Regions from separate parts of the Planococcus dechangensis genome, predicted to be linked through region 4. Evidence: riboswitches for the same ligand, from Rfam matches in the RefSeq annotation. Region 4 holds a riboswitch; each other region holds the start of a gene.
The links. A riboswitch is a leader RNA that binds a small molecule or an ion and turns the genes downstream of it on or off. The one in region 4 is predicted to bind S-adenosylmethionine.
Positions count from the first base shown of each region.

Region 1: it holds a riboswitch for S-adenosylmethionine, as region 4 does, so the genes downstream of both, acsA (acetate--CoA ligase) here and ACFO5U_RS10035 (methionine ABC transporter ATP-binding protein) in region 4, are expected to answer to the same signal.
Region 2: it holds a riboswitch for S-adenosylmethionine, as region 4 does, so the genes downstream of both, ACFO5U_RS12445 (ABC transporter substrate-binding protein) here and ACFO5U_RS10035 (methionine ABC transporter ATP-binding protein) in region 4, are expected to answer to the same signal.
Region 3: it holds a riboswitch for S-adenosylmethionine, as region 4 does, so the genes downstream of both, ACFO5U_RS14720 (bifunctional homocysteine S-methyltransferase/methylenetetrahydrofolate reductase) here and ACFO5U_RS10035 (methionine ABC transporter ATP-binding protein) in region 4, are expected to answer to the same signal.

Region 1 covers NZ_JBHSGL010000005.1:315,657-319,868, reverse strand. The annotation lists gene acsA (acetate--CoA ligase) at 3-1,706, opposite strand; SAM riboswitch class I at 1,773-1,880, opposite strand; SAM riboswitch class I at 1,956-2,064, opposite strand; gene ACFO5U_RS04640 (helix-turn-helix transcriptional regulator) at 2,346-3,113, shown strand; gene ACFO5U_RS04635 (TVP38/TMEM64 family protein) at 3,142-3,696, shown strand; gene ACFO5U_RS04630 (long-chain-fatty-acid--CoA ligase) at 3,732-4,212, opposite strand, start outside.
Region 2 covers NZ_JBHSGL010000005.1:1,878,466-1,882,677, reverse strand. The annotation lists gene mmuM (homocysteine S-methyltransferase) at 1-786, shown strand, start outside; gene ACFO5U_RS12450 (alpha/beta hydrolase) at 943-1,713, shown strand; SAM riboswitch class I at 1,815-1,919, shown strand; gene ACFO5U_RS12445 (ABC transporter substrate-binding protein) at 2,270-3,853, shown strand; gene ACFO5U_RS12440 (ABC transporter permease) at 3,922-4,212, shown strand, end outside.
Region 3 covers NZ_JBHSGL010000015.1:62,052-66,263, forward strand. The annotation lists gene ACFO5U_RS14710 (acyltransferase family protein) at 1-532, shown strand, start outside; gene ACFO5U_RS14715 (DUF6920 family protein) at 670-1,509, shown strand; SAM riboswitch class I at 1,615-1,717, shown strand; gene ACFO5U_RS14720 (bifunctional homocysteine S-methyltransferase/methylenetetrahydrofolate reductase) at 1,826-3,682, shown strand; gene metH (methionine synthase) at 3,663-4,212, shown strand, end outside.
Region 4 covers NZ_JBHSGL010000005.1:1,398,562-1,402,773, reverse strand. The annotation lists gene ACFO5U_RS10045 (MetQ/NlpA family ABC transporter substrate-binding protein) at 1-645, opposite strand, end outside; gene ACFO5U_RS10040 (methionine ABC transporter permease) at 730-1,380, opposite strand; gene ACFO5U_RS10035 (methionine ABC transporter ATP-binding protein) at 1,370-2,401, opposite strand; SAM riboswitch class I at 2,533-2,645, opposite strand; SAM riboswitch class I at 2,833-2,948, shown strand; gene ACFO5U_RS10030 (O-acetylhomoserine aminocarboxypropyltransferase/cysteine synthase family protein) at 3,051-4,212, shown strand, end outside.

The DNA.
Region 1 (4,212 bases), 1.1 Mb from region 4:
ATTTACTGCTCGATAGGTTCACGGCTTTTCAGCTCCCTGCGCAAAATCTTGCCGCTGATTTTCGTCTTCGGTAATTCCTCGATCACTTCGATTTCACGCGGTGCAGCGTGGGCGGACAGTTTCGAACGGACAAACAAGCGAATGTCTTCGATCAATTCGGGACTGTGCGCATAACCGCTATTGAGCACAATAAACGCCTTGACGATTTCGCCGCGCAGTGCATCCGGCTTGCCGATCACGCCCGCTTCTGCGACCGCTGCATGTTCAAGCAATTTGCTTTCCACTTCAAACGGGCCGATGCGCTCACCCGAGGAATTGATCATGTCGTCGCTGCGGCCTTGGAAGAAGATATAGCCGTCCTCGTCTTGGATCGCCAAGTCGCCGGACAAGTACCAACCGTCGAACTGGAAATACGAATTGTATTTGGCCTCGTTTTGCCACACTTCTCGCATGATGCCCGGCCACGGAGCGCGGATCGCCAAATGGCCGATTTCCCCGTTTGGCAACACCTCGCCTTGATCGTTCAGGATGCTGACCGTAATGCCGGGGAACGGTCGCCCCATGGAACCTGGCTTAATGATTTCAGACGGCAAATTGACGATCAACTGGGCGCCGGTTTCAGTCATCCACCATGTATCATGAATTCGCAGGCCTAACTGCTCGCTTCCCCAATAAATCACTTCCGGGTTCAGCGGTTCGCCGACGCTGAGGATGTGGCGCAACGAACCGAGCTCATAACGCGCCAACACCCCGTCCCCTGCCGATTTCAGCATGCGGAACGCGGTTGGCGCACTGTACCAAACCGTGACCTTCGCCCGTTCGATCGTGGCGTACCAAGAATCAGCATCAAAGCGCCCGCCGTTGACGACGATGGTGGCGCGGTTCAGCCAAGGGGCGAAAATCGCATAGACCGTTCCCGTTACCCAGCCTGGGTGCGCCGTGCACCAATAGACATCGTCTTCTTTCAAGTCGAGCACCCAGTGGCCGGTCTGGTATTGATGGATCATCGCGCGGTGTGCATGGATGATGCCTTTCGGTTTACCGGTCGAGCCGCTCGTGTAATGGATGTTGAGTGGGTCTTCCAAGTCTACCCATTCGGTCGAAAAGCCATTGTCAGTGGTTTGTTCTACCAGCTCTGCCAATGAAATTTCACCCGACCGGCAGCGCTCGGCGCTGGCGGTAATAAAGACTTTCTCCAAAGACGGCAAATCATCCCGTGGTATGCGCACGGCTAGATCCGGGTCGGTGATGATGAAGCGCCCTGCGCAGTCTTGGATGCGGTCGCGCACAGCTTCTTCCATGAACGCTTCGAACAACGGACCGGCGATGGCGCCGAGCTTCACTACCGCCAGCATGGCGATATAGCAATCGGCATTTTTCGGCAGGAAAATAAAGACGATGTCGCCCCGGCGGACGCCTTTACTGTGTAGTGCTGCTGCGACGCGGTCGGTTTGTCTTTTCAATTCGTCAAATGTCCAACGCTCCTCGTATTCGCCGTTGATATAGTGAAGGGCCGTTTTGCCGCCAAAGCCGTCCTCGACATGCCGGTCGATGCATTCATGGGCCATGTTGACTTTTCCTGTCTCACTCCAAGTGAATTGCTTTTCCACTTGCTGCCATGAAAAGGAACTGCGTGCCTGGTCATAATTCTGCAAGTTCGGCTTGTTCCTGGGTTGAAAGCTTGGTGCCAATGATCGATTGCTCATGTGATGTGCCTCCTTTTAGTTATAGAAAAAACCCCGCTCATCAAAAGAAGAGGGGGTTCGGTCCTCAACTTATCTTTCAGCCTCGCGGACTGCAGGAAGTAGCACCTGTGCAAGCATCGCTTGCCGGTTGCTGGGTTTCGTCGGGCCTGATCCCTCCACCACTCTTGATAAGAAGTGTTGCTATGTAATTGAAAAACGAATAGCCAAAACAAAAAACAGACCTCTACGAGAGAAGGTCTGCTGTGCCTTCTCTTATCTTCCAGACGCATTCGCCTGTTGGAAGAAGCACCTGTGCAAGAAAGACTTGCCGGTTGCCGGGCTTCACAGGGCCAATTCCCTCCGCCGCTCTCGATAAGATGATAATTGTCTATGAAATTCGCTATGTCGACAATGGTAAGGCAGCGATTCTGGAATGTCAAACATTTTTTCCAAATAACTTGAAATATTCCTTGTTTTCCGACTTTTATAATCGGTATTAACTTGTGCGTCAAGTAAATCATATGCTGGAACGGACAGAACCTTTTATCAATTATTGCGCATCGTGCAGAATTTCCATGGCGATGTTCGAAGAAACCCGCTCCCAGCTCTTGATTCTTGCTATAATCAAGAAAGTCTACTAAATGAAAAGAGTGGGTGCTTATGCCAGTATCGTATTTTATCCGAACCATTGATTCCCCTAATCCGTTACCTGAGGCCGTCGCCACTCCGCTCCACCGCCACAACAAGACGGCGGAACTGTTGTGGGTGGAACGCGGCACACTGGAAATTGAACTCTCCGACCGTCGACTGGTGCTGTCTGCAGGTGATCTGCTACTGATTCCGGCGGGCTATTGGCACCGTCTGGTTGTTGTGGACGATCCGCAGCCCATCAAAAAACTGATTTTCGCGTTATCTGTTAAAGCGGCTTCTGTTCAACGGGCCAGACCAGCCAGTCCCATTTATACCAGTGCGCTGTTTGCGGAACTGGAGCGGGAACAGCAAGCGCCGTCAGCGTCATTCGGCAAAGGCCAAAAGATTGTGGAGCTTTTGCTGTTGGAGGTCGGCCTGGCCCAAGTGGCTCGTTTAACAAATCCTGTTGAGTCGTTTCGATTGCCTCATCTCTTGCATAACTTAGAAGAAACGTGCCATTTGCCGTTTTCACTATCCGAAACAGCGGCACGGACAGGCCTCAGCAAGTTTCATTTTAGCCGCAAATTCAAAGAACAATGCCACGAGACGCCGCTTCAGTTTGTCATCCGCTGCCGCATGGAATGCGCACAGCAGTTATTGCTGGCAACAGATCATGACGTTTCGTCCATCGCTTCCCTCTGCGGCTATAAGAGCGCGACGCAGTTCCATGCCGCCTTCACGCGCTTTAGCGGCACAACCCCTAAACGCTACCGCATGAAGCAAGCGGATGGCCTGTAATGCCACTTTAAAGGAGACTATTTATGTTATGACCATCGAATTAATGTACCGCTCATTGGAATTTGCGGCCCTGCTGCTATTCAATATCGCTATCGGTGCGCTTGGTTTTATCCCGAGTTTGCTCGTCACGCCAGTCAACCTCGACCGCTTCGGGTTAATCGGGGGCAGCGTGTTGTCCGTGAGCGGAGAAATTTTGGGCGCCTTATGCGGATTTTGGCTTTACCGTTACGGAGCCAAGCTCATTCCGCTCTCCTGGCAGCAACACCGCTGGTTCCGGTTTTTCCAGCGCCAACAAACAAAGAGCGTTTTTTGGTCGGTGCTATTGCTGCGCCTCGTGCCGTTTGTGCCGTCCGGTGTTGTAACAGCAGGCGCAGCCGTCACCCCTATCTCAACTCCGCTATTTTTTGCCGCAAGTTCACTCGGCAAATTGCCAGCGGTGGCACTGGAGATCGCGGTGGCGTTCGGGTTGACTGTTTTATTGCCGACACGCATGCTCTACAGCGTCTTGGGGATAGGGGTGGCCGTCATTGCCGCTCTTGCGCTCTTTCGCAAACGCAAGAGCGCATCATTAGATTCCACATAAAAGCGAGCGCCAATGGGGCGCTCGCTTTTTATTCGTTAATTGACTTTTTTGCCGCCGCCCCAGTACATTTCCCGCAATTGGAACTTTTGCAGCTTGCCGGTCGCTGTCTTTGGCAATCCCTCGACAAAATCAACCGATTTCGGCACTTTAAAGCGTGACATGTTTTCGCGCGTGTAATCAAGGATTTCCTGTTCGGTTACTTCCGCCCCCTTGTGCAAGACGATAATCGCTTTTGGCACTTCGCCCCATTTCTCATCCGGTACCGCGATGACTGCCACTTCCGCAATCGCCGGATGCTTGTAAAGCACGCCTTCGATCTCGGTGGAAGAAATGTTTTCTCCGCCGGAAATGATCATGTCCTTGATACGGTCCTGGATTTCGATAAAGCCGTCCGGATGCGTTACGGCCAAGTCGCCTGTGTAGAACCAGCCGTCGCGGATGGCTTCCGCCGTTTTTTCCGGGTCTTTGTAATAGCCGGCCATGACGACGTTGCCGCGTGTGACGATTTCCCCGAGT
Region 2 (4,212 bases), 480 kb from region 4:
CAGGCAGGGGCGGACTGTGCCATTACAGCGAGCTATCAGGCGACCATCGAAGGGTACAAAGAAAGAGGGTTGACGGAACAACAGGCCATCGCTTTGATCCGAAAGTCGGTCGAACTTGCCGCACAAGCGCGCGATGAATTCTGGAGCGGTGTGACGGATCGGTCGAGCAGGCCGAAACCTATCGTCGCGGCGTCAGTCGGCCCGTACGGAGCATTTTTGTCTGACGGCTCGGAATACCGCGGCGACTATTCCGTGACAGAAGATGAACTGGTGGCGTTCCATCAAGAGCGGATCCGCGTGTTGGTGGAGGCGGGCGCAGACATCTTGGCATGTGAAACGATTCCGTGTCTGGCAGAAGCGCAAGCGATTGTCAGGATCCTTAAGGATTTTCCGGACGTCTATGCCTGGTTCACGTTCAGCGCAAAGGACCATCTCCACATCAGCGACGGGGAAAAAATTGCGGACTGCGCCGGCTGGCTGGACGGGCACGCGCAAGTGGCGGCGATCGGCATCAATTGCACAGCGCCGCAGTATATCGAGTCGTTAATACAAGAAGTGACAAGCAAGACTTCAAAACCGGTCATTGTCTACCCGAATTCCGGGGCAAGCTATGATCCGGTAAGCAAGACATGGAGCGAAGAGCCGTCGGCCAATGCTTTTTCAGCCAACTCGAAAGCGTGGCACAAAGCAGGCGCCCAAATTATCGGCGGCTGTTGCAGCACGACGCCTGATGATATTGCCGACGTGGCGTCTTGGTCACGCGACCTCAACCCCTCGCAAGTTTAGCCAATAGGACTGCCTCCGTTGTGCGATTTTAAAACCCAGTTGACAAGTAGGTTTTAAATATAGTCTAATGTGAATAAGCTTTTTCAGCATAAGGACTGGATTACAATGAGGTAGGAGAGATCCTCCTAACTTTTAAAAAAACAAAGGAGGATCTCTATGGTTAAAGAGCAATACCCCGTCATGGAAGAGGCGTCGTCGTTTTTCCTGGAAGGCAATCACACCGGCATCTTGCTGTGCCATGGCTTTTTGGGCACACCCCAAAGCGTCAAAGAACTGGGTGAGGCGCTTGCGGCACAAGGCTATACGGTGTCCTGTCCGAGGCTTCCCGGCCACGGCACGCATTTCACAGACTTGGAACGATATGGCTTCGAAGATTGGTTTGCACAAGTCGAACAAGCCTATCAGGACCTGAAAGCAAGCTGTTCGACCGTTTTTGTCATCGGGCAATCGATGGGCGGGACCTTGAGCTTGGATTTGGCCAGCCGTTATCCGGACATTGAAGGAATAGCCTTGATCAATCCGGCGATCGACATCCCTGCGTTTGAAACCTACCGCAGTCAGCCGCCTCTTGCTTATGTTGCTGAAGATCGACCGGACATCAAAAAAGCGGATGCGGTAGAAATCACTTACGAGCAAGCGCCGGTCCACGCGTATCAGCAATTATTGCGCTATATGGATGCCGTCGACGCCAAACTTTCAGCCGTACGTTGTCCGGTCGTCTGTTTCCAGTCGCTCGAAGACCATGTCGTGCCGCCGGGCAATACCGACTCTATTCTCAGCAAAGTCGGATCCGGACATACAATGAAGCACGAACTGCACAACTCCTATCACATCGCCTCTATGGACCATGAACTGGATGTCATCGTCGAAAAAACAGTTCAATTCATAAAACAAGCCCGTGTATTGCCGGCTGGAGACAAGCTATAAAGACAATGGAAATTCGAGAATTTTGTAAATAAATTCTATTTCTTCAAAATAATGTTGACAAACAGATCTAGGATACGTAGTATGAACTTTACAATTTAATCATCTTATCGAGATTGACTGAGGGACTGGCCCTGAGACGTCAAAGCAGCAGACCACGAATGTGGCACTGTGCTAATTCCACGTACAGTTTGTACGGAAGATAAGAGAGGCGCTCAACGGTATTACCCAACCCCCTCTTCTTGTCAAAAAGAAGCAGGGGGTTTTTTATGGTTAAAACCTAGTAAGCGGGTAAGTTAAATAAGTTTTGAGAGGAGGAATCGACGATGGCAAGTGCGCGCGGCATTAAGTCAGCTAAAAAGGCGTGGAAGGATATATTCAATAGGTCGGGTCAGCGCAATGTTATGTTCACGGGAAAACACTTCGAGTCTTGCATGAAGATATGGGAACTTGGATAGACTAGCTGGAATCGCGACTGGCTCCACCACCACCTGGAAATCCGATTAGTGCTAGGTGTGGGAAACATCGAATCATCTTTTTATACATAAGGAGGACTATTGTGAAGAACATTATCTTTTTACTCATCAGTTTATTTGCACTTATTAGTTTGGCCGGTTGTACCGGCAGTGAAGCCAGTACTGAAAACTCTGGAGCGGGTTCCGAGCCTGTTGAAGGCGGCGAGTTGAACGTAGCAATCGGAGCTGATCCGAATACGCTCGACTGGATGTATACGGGTGAAAGTGCTGCCCGTAAAATCGGCTGGCACGTGTACGAAGGCTTGTTTGCATTAAACCAAGATTACGAAGCCGTGCCTCTTCTCGCTGAAGATTATCAAGTGAGCGAAGATGGAAAAACGTACACTATCAATTTACGAGAGGGAGTTACGTTTCATAACGGGGAAGCTGTGACCGCAAAAGATGCGGCAGCTTCGATTGAACGCTGGCTGAAGGTGTCTTCTGTCGGCAAGATCACTAATGAACACGTAGAGTCGGTCGAGGCTGATGAGGATCTGCAATTGAAGATACAGTTGAACAAAACTTACAGTTCCTTGCTATCTGACTTGGCTGCTCCAAAGTCGGCTGCAGTCATCCTGCCGGCAACAGTCGCTGAAGCTGCCGGCGAACAGCCTCTTGACCATGACCAGTATATCGGAACAGGGCCATTCCAATTTGACTCGTGGAAGCGTGGAGATGAAATTGTCTTAGCCAAATACGAAGGCTACGCTTCCAGAACAGATGAGACGAGCGGGCTCACAGGAGAGAAAAAAGCGTTTGTCGATGCCATTCATTTCAAAATTGTGAAAGACCCTCAAGTCGTCGTCAATGGATTGAAAACAGGGCTTTACGATTATGGCGATGATATTCCGCTCGACCTGTATGAGGTGATTGAGAATACGCCAAGTATTGAAGCCGATACGTCGACCAATGGATACACGGTGTTGACGCCGGATAAGTCGGAGGCGCCGTTTGACGATGTGCTAGTCCGCCAAGCTTTAAATGCGGCGCTGAATAAGGAGGCCATTGCCAAAGCCACTTACGGCAATGAGGAGTTCTACGAGCTGGACGGGGCGTTGTTCACCCCGAACCAAACAGCTCTCTACTCCAATGAAAACATTGATCAATTCCTTTCCTATGATTTGGACAAAGCGAAACAATTGTTGGAAGAAAGCAGTTATGACGGAAAACCCATTAAAATTATTTTCTCCAGCGACTCCAGCGACTATAAAAAAATTGCGGAGATTGCCGAGCAACAACTCGAAGAAGCGGGGTTTACAGTTGAGCTGGAATCTTATGAATGGGCTACCTATTTGGAGAAATGGGCAGAACCATCCAACTGGGATCTGGTCGTGGTCGGCTGGTCTCCATTCTTCTCGCCGAACCAGGCCGGCATGCTGAGCCAGGATTCAAACAGCAGCGGCTGGTACAACAGCGAGAAATGGCAGGGCTTGATTTCGCAATGGGCTGCCACAGATTCTGAGGAAGAAAAGCAGCAAATTCTTGCAGGCTTGAACGAAACCCTTTACGAAGAATTGCCTTTTGAAAAAGTGACAAACATTTCAAACCTCAGTGCACGCTCATCAAACATCGAGAATTACAGCGAATGGTATGGGCCGCGGTTCTGGAATACGTATAAAACACCATAATAAGAAAAGAAAATCGTCAGGAACGATGCTGGCGATTTTCTTTCTTTTTCAAAGAGGAGGGGAACGCATTGCTGCAATACACGATTCGCCGTTTATTATCGGTCATACCTGTCATGCTCGTGGTCAGTGTCATCGTCTTTATGATCGTGCATCTGACTCCTGGAAACCCCGCATTTCTGATTTTGGGAGAAGACAGTTCACCCGAAGCGATTGCCGATTTGGAACGGCAGCTTGGGTTGGATCAAGCTTTATACATTCAGTTTTTCAACTGGATTTCACAAGTGGCGACAGGAGACTTAGGCACTTCCGTTTATTCGTCACAAACGGTCACTTCATTGATTTTTGAAAATTTCGGCCCG
Region 3 (4,212 bases), on a different contig from region 4:
CATCGATGTATACATCAAAGATGCGTGCCGTTTTACTGCAGATGATTTCGGTGAGCTGCTGACCGAATCGTGCATGGAGTGGAACGATAATTTGGAACAGCATTTGCTGCAAGATCCGCCGGACACGATCTTTACGACTGCGACAGTCGGTAAAGGGGATACTGTACCTGTAGGGTATATCGACAAATGGCAGCGTTTCGAAGGAATCTCCGACATTTTCGCGGTGCGCGACAATCCGCGCATGAAAGTCGACCCGACAAAGTGTTTGGAAAACTTGAGCCAGGCGAACTGCTCCGTGCCGCGCGACAAAGCGCTGGCTGATGTGGTGCCTTGGGAAAATACACAAGGCATTCCGGAAAACGTCTCGTTCGCCGACCTCTCTGAATATTTCTGTACGGATACAAACTGTCCGCCGGTCATCGGCAATGTGCTCGTCTACCGTGATCAACACCATTTGACGACGCTGTACTCGAGAACTTTAGGCCCAGCGTTGAAAGAACATCTTGAACCGGCTTTAAATGACGCTTCCTAATTTTAAACGCTCCCGCGATTTGTGGGGGCGTTTTTTCTATTGGCTGGCTCTGGCAGGGATAAATGATCTCGTGTCGAAAGCTATAGTCAGGAACGAGTGGTGCAAAAGCACAGTCAAAACGGAAAGGGGTATAGCACATGAAACGCATATGGCCGGTTCTTGGGTTGTCGCTTAGTATGGTTGGCGTGTTTGGGGCGTATCGTAAGTACAAAAATTTAACAGCGGAAGAAAAGCCGACGTGGCCGGAAGTCCGCCTTGCCGGAGCCGTCACACAGGAAATGGCGGAGGCGCTGCCGGAGCCGATGGCAAAATGGCTCGGGAAAATCGGCGTGATCGGTCGTGAGCAAGTGATGGCGGTGTACATCAAGCAGACGGGTTGGATGAAGACTAAGCCTGAGCAGACAGAATGGGCCGAATCGAAAGCGGAGCAATACAGTTTTGTCGAGCCGCCGTCGTTTTATTGGAAGGCGCGCATGAAAATGGATGGCTTATCAGTGACCGGATCTGACAGTTTCCGCGACGGGCGAGCAGGCATGCGTATCCGTTTTGCAGGACTGGTGCCGATCAACCGCCAGATGCCGGATGGCAAATTGAATGAGTCGGCGCTGCAGCGGTTTTTGATGGAGATGGTGTGGCTGCCGGGACTCGTCTTTAGCCCGTACGTGAAATTTACGAAAAGCACTGCGCATTCAGTGGATGCAGAAATGACGTACAATGAATCGATCGCAAAAGTAACGTTCGAGTTTGATGAACAAGGGCGCATAAAGCGTGCGCGTGCGATGCGCTATAAAGAAGTGGACGAAGAATCGGTTCGCTTGCCGTGCATTGCCGAAGTGCATGACTGGCAGACGGTCGACGGCATCGAAATTCCGCGCCGCGTCGATATTACATGGATAATCGATGGACGCCCGTTCACTTGGTATAAATTTACGGTGGACGGGGCGAAAATCAACCCGAGTGTGCCGGCATCCTGGTGAGAATAGTGGAAAGGTAACAGAAAGTTCTTTGTTTTTTGACTAATCACCTTGACCCGATTCACCACAGGGGGTATCATGTGGGAATACTAAAAATTGCATAGTGAATTCTTATCTAGAGAAGTCGAGGGACTGGCCCGATGACGCTTCAGCAACCAGCCGCTAGCGGTCAGGTGCTAAATCCAGCAGGCATGCGCCTGGCAGATGAAAAGGAACGAGTCCGATATCGTAAAGCCTTCTTTTTCATGGAAGGCTTTTTTTGTTTCATATCGAAGCAATTTGACAACAGGCAGAAACCAAAACCGGAGGAGGACAAAACATGTTATTAGATGAACTGAACAAACGGATGCTGACGGCAGACGGCGCCATGGGAACGCTTTTGTACTCTTACGGCATTGAATACTGCAACGAGGAATTGAATATCCAGCGCCCCGAAGTGATCGAAAAGATCCACCGCGATTATATCGCTGCCGGAGCGGACATTATCCAAACGAACACGTACGGCGCCAATGCACATAAGCTCGCCCGCTACGGCCTCGAAGGACAAGTCGAGTCAATCAATAAAGCGGCTATCGCAATCGCCAACAAAGCCGCCAAAGACGGGGGGCAATTTGTCGTCGGCACAATCGGCGGCATCCGCGGCATCCGCAAAAGCGATGCGACCTTGGACGAAATCATAGCCATGGTCGACCAGCAAGCGCAACATTTATTATCGGGCGACCCGGACGGTTTGCTGCTTGAAACCTACTACGATTTTGAAGAACTCGCCGCCACCATCAGCCATTTGAAAACTTTGACCGATGCGCCGCTCATCGCGCAATTATCGATGCACGAACCGGGCGTCTTGCAAAACGGCATGAGCTTGAACGAAGGCTTGCACCGCCTCGAAGCGCTCGGTGCAGAAATCGTCGGGGTCAATTGCCGGCTTGGCCCGCACCACACCATACAGGCGTTCGAGGGCGTCGAACTGCCGAAAAAAGCTTTTTTGTCGGCGTATCCGAATGCTTCATTGCTAGACATCGAAGACGGCCGCATCGTCTATGAATCAGATGCCGATTATTTCGGCCGCGCGGCACTTTTGCTGCGCGAAGAAGGTGTGCGTTTGATTGGCGGCTGTTGCGGCACGACGCCGAAACATATCGAAGCGGTGAAAAAGCGCATCGGCCATCTGCAGCCGATTACCGAAAAGAAAGTCGAAGAGAAAAAGCCAATCGTCATCCGTGAAGCGGAGGCGTTAAAAGACAAACCCTTGCACGAAAAAGCGAAAACCGAGCGGACCATCATCGTTGAACTCGATACGCCGCGCCATTTGGACATTGACAAATTCCTCGAAGGCTCGAAAGCACTCGACGCAGAAGGCATCGATGCCTTGACCATGGCGGACAATTCGCTGGCCTCGCCGCGCATCAGCAATATGGCGATGGGTTCCATCATCAAACACAAGCAAGACGTCAGACCTCTTGCGCACATCACTTGCCGCGACCGCAATTTGATCGGTTTGCAATCGCATTTGATGGGACTGGATGCACTCGGCATCCACGATATTCTGGCTGTCACCGGCGACCCGACCAAAGTCGGAGATTTCCCCGGCGCAACAAGCGTTTACGACGTGTCGAGCATGGAATTGATCCAGTTGATCAAACAGCTGAATGAAGGGATTTCGTTCTCCGGCAAGCCGCTGCGCAAAAAAGCGAATTTCTCGGTCGCAGCAGCGTTCAACCCGAATGTCCGCGTCGTCGAACGCGCCGTCCAGCGGCTGGAGAAGAAAATCGAAGCGGGCGCGGATTATTTCATTTCACAGCCGGTGTATACGAAAGAGAAGATTATTGAAATCTACGAAGCGACGAAGCATCTGGAGACGCCCATTTTCCTTGGGGTCATGCCGCTGACGAGCATTCGCAGCGCGGATTTCCTGCATAACGAAGTGCCGGGCATCAAGCTGTCGGAAGATGCACTCGACCGCATGCGCGCATGCGGCGAAGACAAAGACAAGGCGACGGCAGAAGGCATCCAAATCGCCAAAGAATTGATCGACACGGCGGCGGAATTGTTCCACGGCATTTATTTGATCACACCGTTTGTCCGCTATGACATGACGGTCGAATTGATCCGCTACATCCGCCAACTAGATATAGAGAAAGCGAGCGATGGCCAATATGTCAAAACATCTCATTGAACAACAGCTAGAAAAGCGCATTTTGATCATCGACGGAGCGATGGGAACGATGATCCAGAACGCGGACCTATCCGCGGAAGATTTCGGCGGGGAGGAATATGACGGCTGCAACGAATATTTGAACATCGTCCGCCCTGACGTTCTAGAAGGGGTCCATGATGCGTACCTAGAAGCAGGCGCCGACATCATCTGCACGAATACATTCGGAGGCACACCGGTCGTCCTCGACGAATATGGACTCGGAGACCGAGCAGCGGAAATCAATAAAAAAGCGGTGGAAATCGCTAAGATCAGCCAGGCAAAATACTCGACGCCGGAATGGCCGCGTTTTGTAGCGGGTGCACTCGGGCCGACGACGAAAACCTTGTCGGTGACCGGCGGCATTACGTTTGATGAATTAAAGCAAGATTTTCAAGTGCAGGCGAAAGCGCTGATTGAAGGAGGCGCAGACTTGCTGCTGCTCGAAACGAGTCAGGACATGCTTAACGTCAAAGCGGCGACGATCGCGATACGCGATGCGTTCGAAGAAA
Region 4 (4,212 bases):
GCGTGCAATCGGGTCTTCCGATGGATTCAAGCCGGCATCGATCGCGACGCCGTTATTGATGATAGATGCTTCGACATCCGCCATGGCGCGTGGGGTATGGCCGGAAGTCATCGGCATGATTTCAATGTTTTTCGGGTTGTCGATGATGTCTTGAGCCGTTCCTGTTAAACCGGCATCTTCAGATAAGGTGATGAGTCCTGCTTCATCGAGCAAGAGCAACGCGCGGCCCATATTGGTCGCTTCATTCGGCATTGCAATCTGTGCGCCGTCCGGAAGTTCATCGATCGATTCGTACTTTTCGGAGTACAAGCCCATCGGTGCGATGACGGTAGAGCCGATCGGCACGATGTCGACATTATGTTCTTCGACAAATTCATCGAAATAAGAAATCGTTTGGAAGGCGTTCAAGTCAAGTTCGCCTTCAGCAAGTGCCAAGTTCGGTGCCACATAATCCGAGAACGTGATGATGTCGAGTTCGATGCCTTCTTTAGCGGCCTTGTCACCGACATAATCCCAAATGGTTGTATCCGAACCGCTGATGCCGAGTGTGACGGTAGTAGTGCCGTCGGCGGAATCGTCGCCTCCGCATGCGGTGAGTAGAGTAGCTAAGCCGGCTGTTGCAAAAAGAGCTGTAATTTTTTTCATAATGAAATCCTCCAGTGGGTTTTAAGTTTATGGTTAGAAAGGGATTAAAATATATTCAGTAATGATGTTATTGATGTTTTCGGTTCAACTGCGACGCACACGGCGTGACATCAAGTTGCCGAGTGATTGGACACCTTGGACGAGTACGACGAGTATTGCAACCGTCAAGAACATGACCATGGTGTCGAAGCGTTGGTAGCCGTAAGTGATGGCCAAGTCTCCGAGCCCACCGCCGCCGATAGCACCAGCCATAGCGGAGGCACCGATCAAACCGACGATAGCTATGGTCAGAGCCAGGACAAGCGAGCTGAGTGCTTCCGGAATAAGAAAGCGGAAAATGATTTGCCCTGGTGATGCCCCCATTGCCTGGGCCGCTTCGATAACGCCTTTATCGACTTCGAGCAGCGAGTTTTCTATGAGTCGTGCAATGTATGGCCCTGCGTAAAACACTAAAGGTACGATGGCTGCGGCAGTTCCGATCGACGTGCCGACAATGAGCCGTGTCAATGGGATGATTGCGACCATCAAAATAATGAACGGAATCGAGCGGAATATGTTGATGACAATGTTCAATATGTTGAAGACCACTTCATTTTCCAGCAGATGCCCTTTTCTAGTGACGACGAGCAATATGCCCAGCGGCAATCCAATGACGAGTGAGAATACAAACGAAGCACCGGTCATATAAAGTGTTTCCCATAATGCTTCTAAAATTTGCGATTGATTAACCTGCATGCTGCTGAACCTCCTCTACCAGGATATTGTCGTTGCGGATCGAAGCGAGTGCACGGTCGATCTCAGCGCGAGCGCCGTCGAATTCAACGATTAAATTGCCATAAGGAATGCCTTGGAGCTCAGTGATATTACCGAACAAGACATTTAAATCGAGATTGAATTCCCGCGACACGCGCGACATGAATGGCTGGCCGACGGAAGTGCCGGTAAACTGGACGCGGTAAATCGGACGCTTTTGATCGTTTTTATAGATTTGGTCGAGTAAGGACTCGGGCAATTCATCGTTCATGACGGAGCGGACAAAGCGTTTGGTCGTTGCGTGCTGCGGTTTCGTGAAAACATCGAAGACGCTGCCTTGCTCAATCACGCGCCCTTCTTCAAGGACCGCTACTTTGTCGCAAATTTCCCGGATGACGCCCATCTCATGGGTGATGAGCAAAATGGTAATGTTGTAATCTTTATTGATGCGCCGCAGCAAGTCTAAAATCGATTGTGTCGTTTGCGGATCGAGAGCGGAAGTCGCTTCGTCGCACAAAAGAATCGAAGGGTTGGTTGCAAGCGCTCTGGCGATGCCGATTCGCTGCTTCTGGCCGCCGGACAATTGGTCCGGGTATTTTCTTGCCTGGTCAGCCAGTCCGACAAATTCAAGAAGCTCTGTAACTTTGCGGTCGATTTCCGTTTTTGGCATTTTGGCAAGCAACAGCGGCATCGCGATATTGTGATGCACCGTTTTCGAGTCGAGCAAGTTAAAATGCTGGAAAATCATGCCGATATCTTTACGGATGTCTCGGATTTTTTTAGCGGTTAAAGCGGAGATGTCTTCTCCGTGGATAAATACACGCCCGGAAGTAGGGCGTTCGAGCAAATTGACTGTCCGGATCAATGAGCTTTTCCCTGCGCCGCTAAAACCGATGACGCCGTAAATTTCACCGGTTTCAACGGTCAAGTCGATGCCATTAAGCGCATGGACTTCCTGTTTACCGGATACATATGTTTTCTTGACTGCTTCAAATTGAATCATGGTGTCCCTCCTATGGCTGCCTGTAACGATTCGAATAAATGCGAACGAACACTTTCCTGAAATAACGAAAAAGAGCCCTCTTTTTTCTTATGCACAAGAAAAAAGAAGGCTCCAATTATGAAACCATCTCATTCTCATCTTCCAAATGCTAGAGCATTTGCAGGAATTAGCACAGTTTTCGCGAATTTGCGAATCTGCTGCCGAAACGTCAAAGGGCCTGTCCCTCGGTTTCTCTGGATAAGAAAGTGATGTAAGCTATTCAATTCGTGATTCCTACTTTATTTCGAAATAAGGAAAATGTCAACCGCTTTGTGAAAAAACTTTTAGCGGAAATATCGCTTATATAGTAGTTAAAATTTTTCGACAAATACACTTGACTTTAAACGGCTATGTCCTCTATACTTTTCCACAAGCAAAAAAATAGTTTCATACTCTTATCACGAGTGGCGGAGGGAATAGGCCCTGCGATGCCCGGCAACCAACAGACAACCGTCTGGAAAGGTGCTAAATCCTACAGTACTGCATGTGCAGCGCTGAAAGATGAGAGGAGGTAAATCCGTATATGACGGCCCTCTTCTTTCTGAAGAGGGTCTTTTCTATGTCCTCCTCACCTTTTACAAAAATTATAAAAAATCAGGAGGAACTCACAATGACAAATTTTAAACCCGAAACACTCTTATTGCACGGCGGACAGGAACCAGATCAAGTAACAGGTTCGCGTGGAGTTCCAGTCCATAAAACAACTTCCTATGTCTTTAAAGATACAGAGCACGCACAAAACTTATTCGGTTTGAAAGAAACTGGCAATATCTACTCACGTATCATGAACCCTACTGTAGATGTATTCGAACAGCGCGTCGCCTTGCTTGAAGGCGGCACAGCGGCAGTCGCTCTATCATCGGGCATGGCAGCAATCGCATTTTCGGTATTGAACGTTGCGGAAGCCGGAGATGAAATCGTCGCCGATAGCAATCTATATGGAGGCACCTATAATCTATTCGCTAACACATTGCCGCGCTACGGTATTACGACAAAGTTCGTCGATGCGACCGACCCGGAAAATTTCCGTGCTGCAATTACCGACAAGACAAAAGCTTTCTTCGGTGAAATCATCGGAAATCCGAGCCTGAACGTATTTGATGTTGAACGCGTCGCACAAATCGGCCATGAAAACGGTATTCCGCTATTGATCGATAACACATTCGCTTCACCGTTCGTCAGCAACCCGATCGAATTCGGTGCAGATGTGGTCATCCATTCGGCAACAAAATGGATCGGAGGGCACGGCACGACCATCGGCGGTGTCGCTGTAGATGCGGGCCGCTTCAACTGGGACAACCCGCGCTTCCCGAACTACACACAACCGGATGAATCCTACCACGGTATCCGCTTCGGTATCGATGTTCCGGACGCTGCGTTTGCGACGAAACTGCGCGTTCAATTATTGCGCGATTTCGGGCCGACTCTCAGCGCAGACAGCGCACATGCACTGCTGCAGGGGCTTGAAACTTTACACTTGCGCATCCCGCGCCATGCAAGCAATGCACAAAAGGTAGCGGAATATTTGAAAGACCATCCTCAAGTGGAATGGGTCAACTACCTTGGATTCGAAGATCATCCTTCAAGTGAACTTGCGAAGAAATACTTGAAAAACAGCTACGGTTCGATCGTCAACTTTGGCATCAAAGGGGGAAGAGATGCCGGTCGTAAAGTGATTGATGGAGTCAACCTGTGGTCTCATGTGGCGAATGTCGGCGATGCCAAATCGCTGATCATCCACCCGGCTTCGACGACGCACCAGCAATTGACGG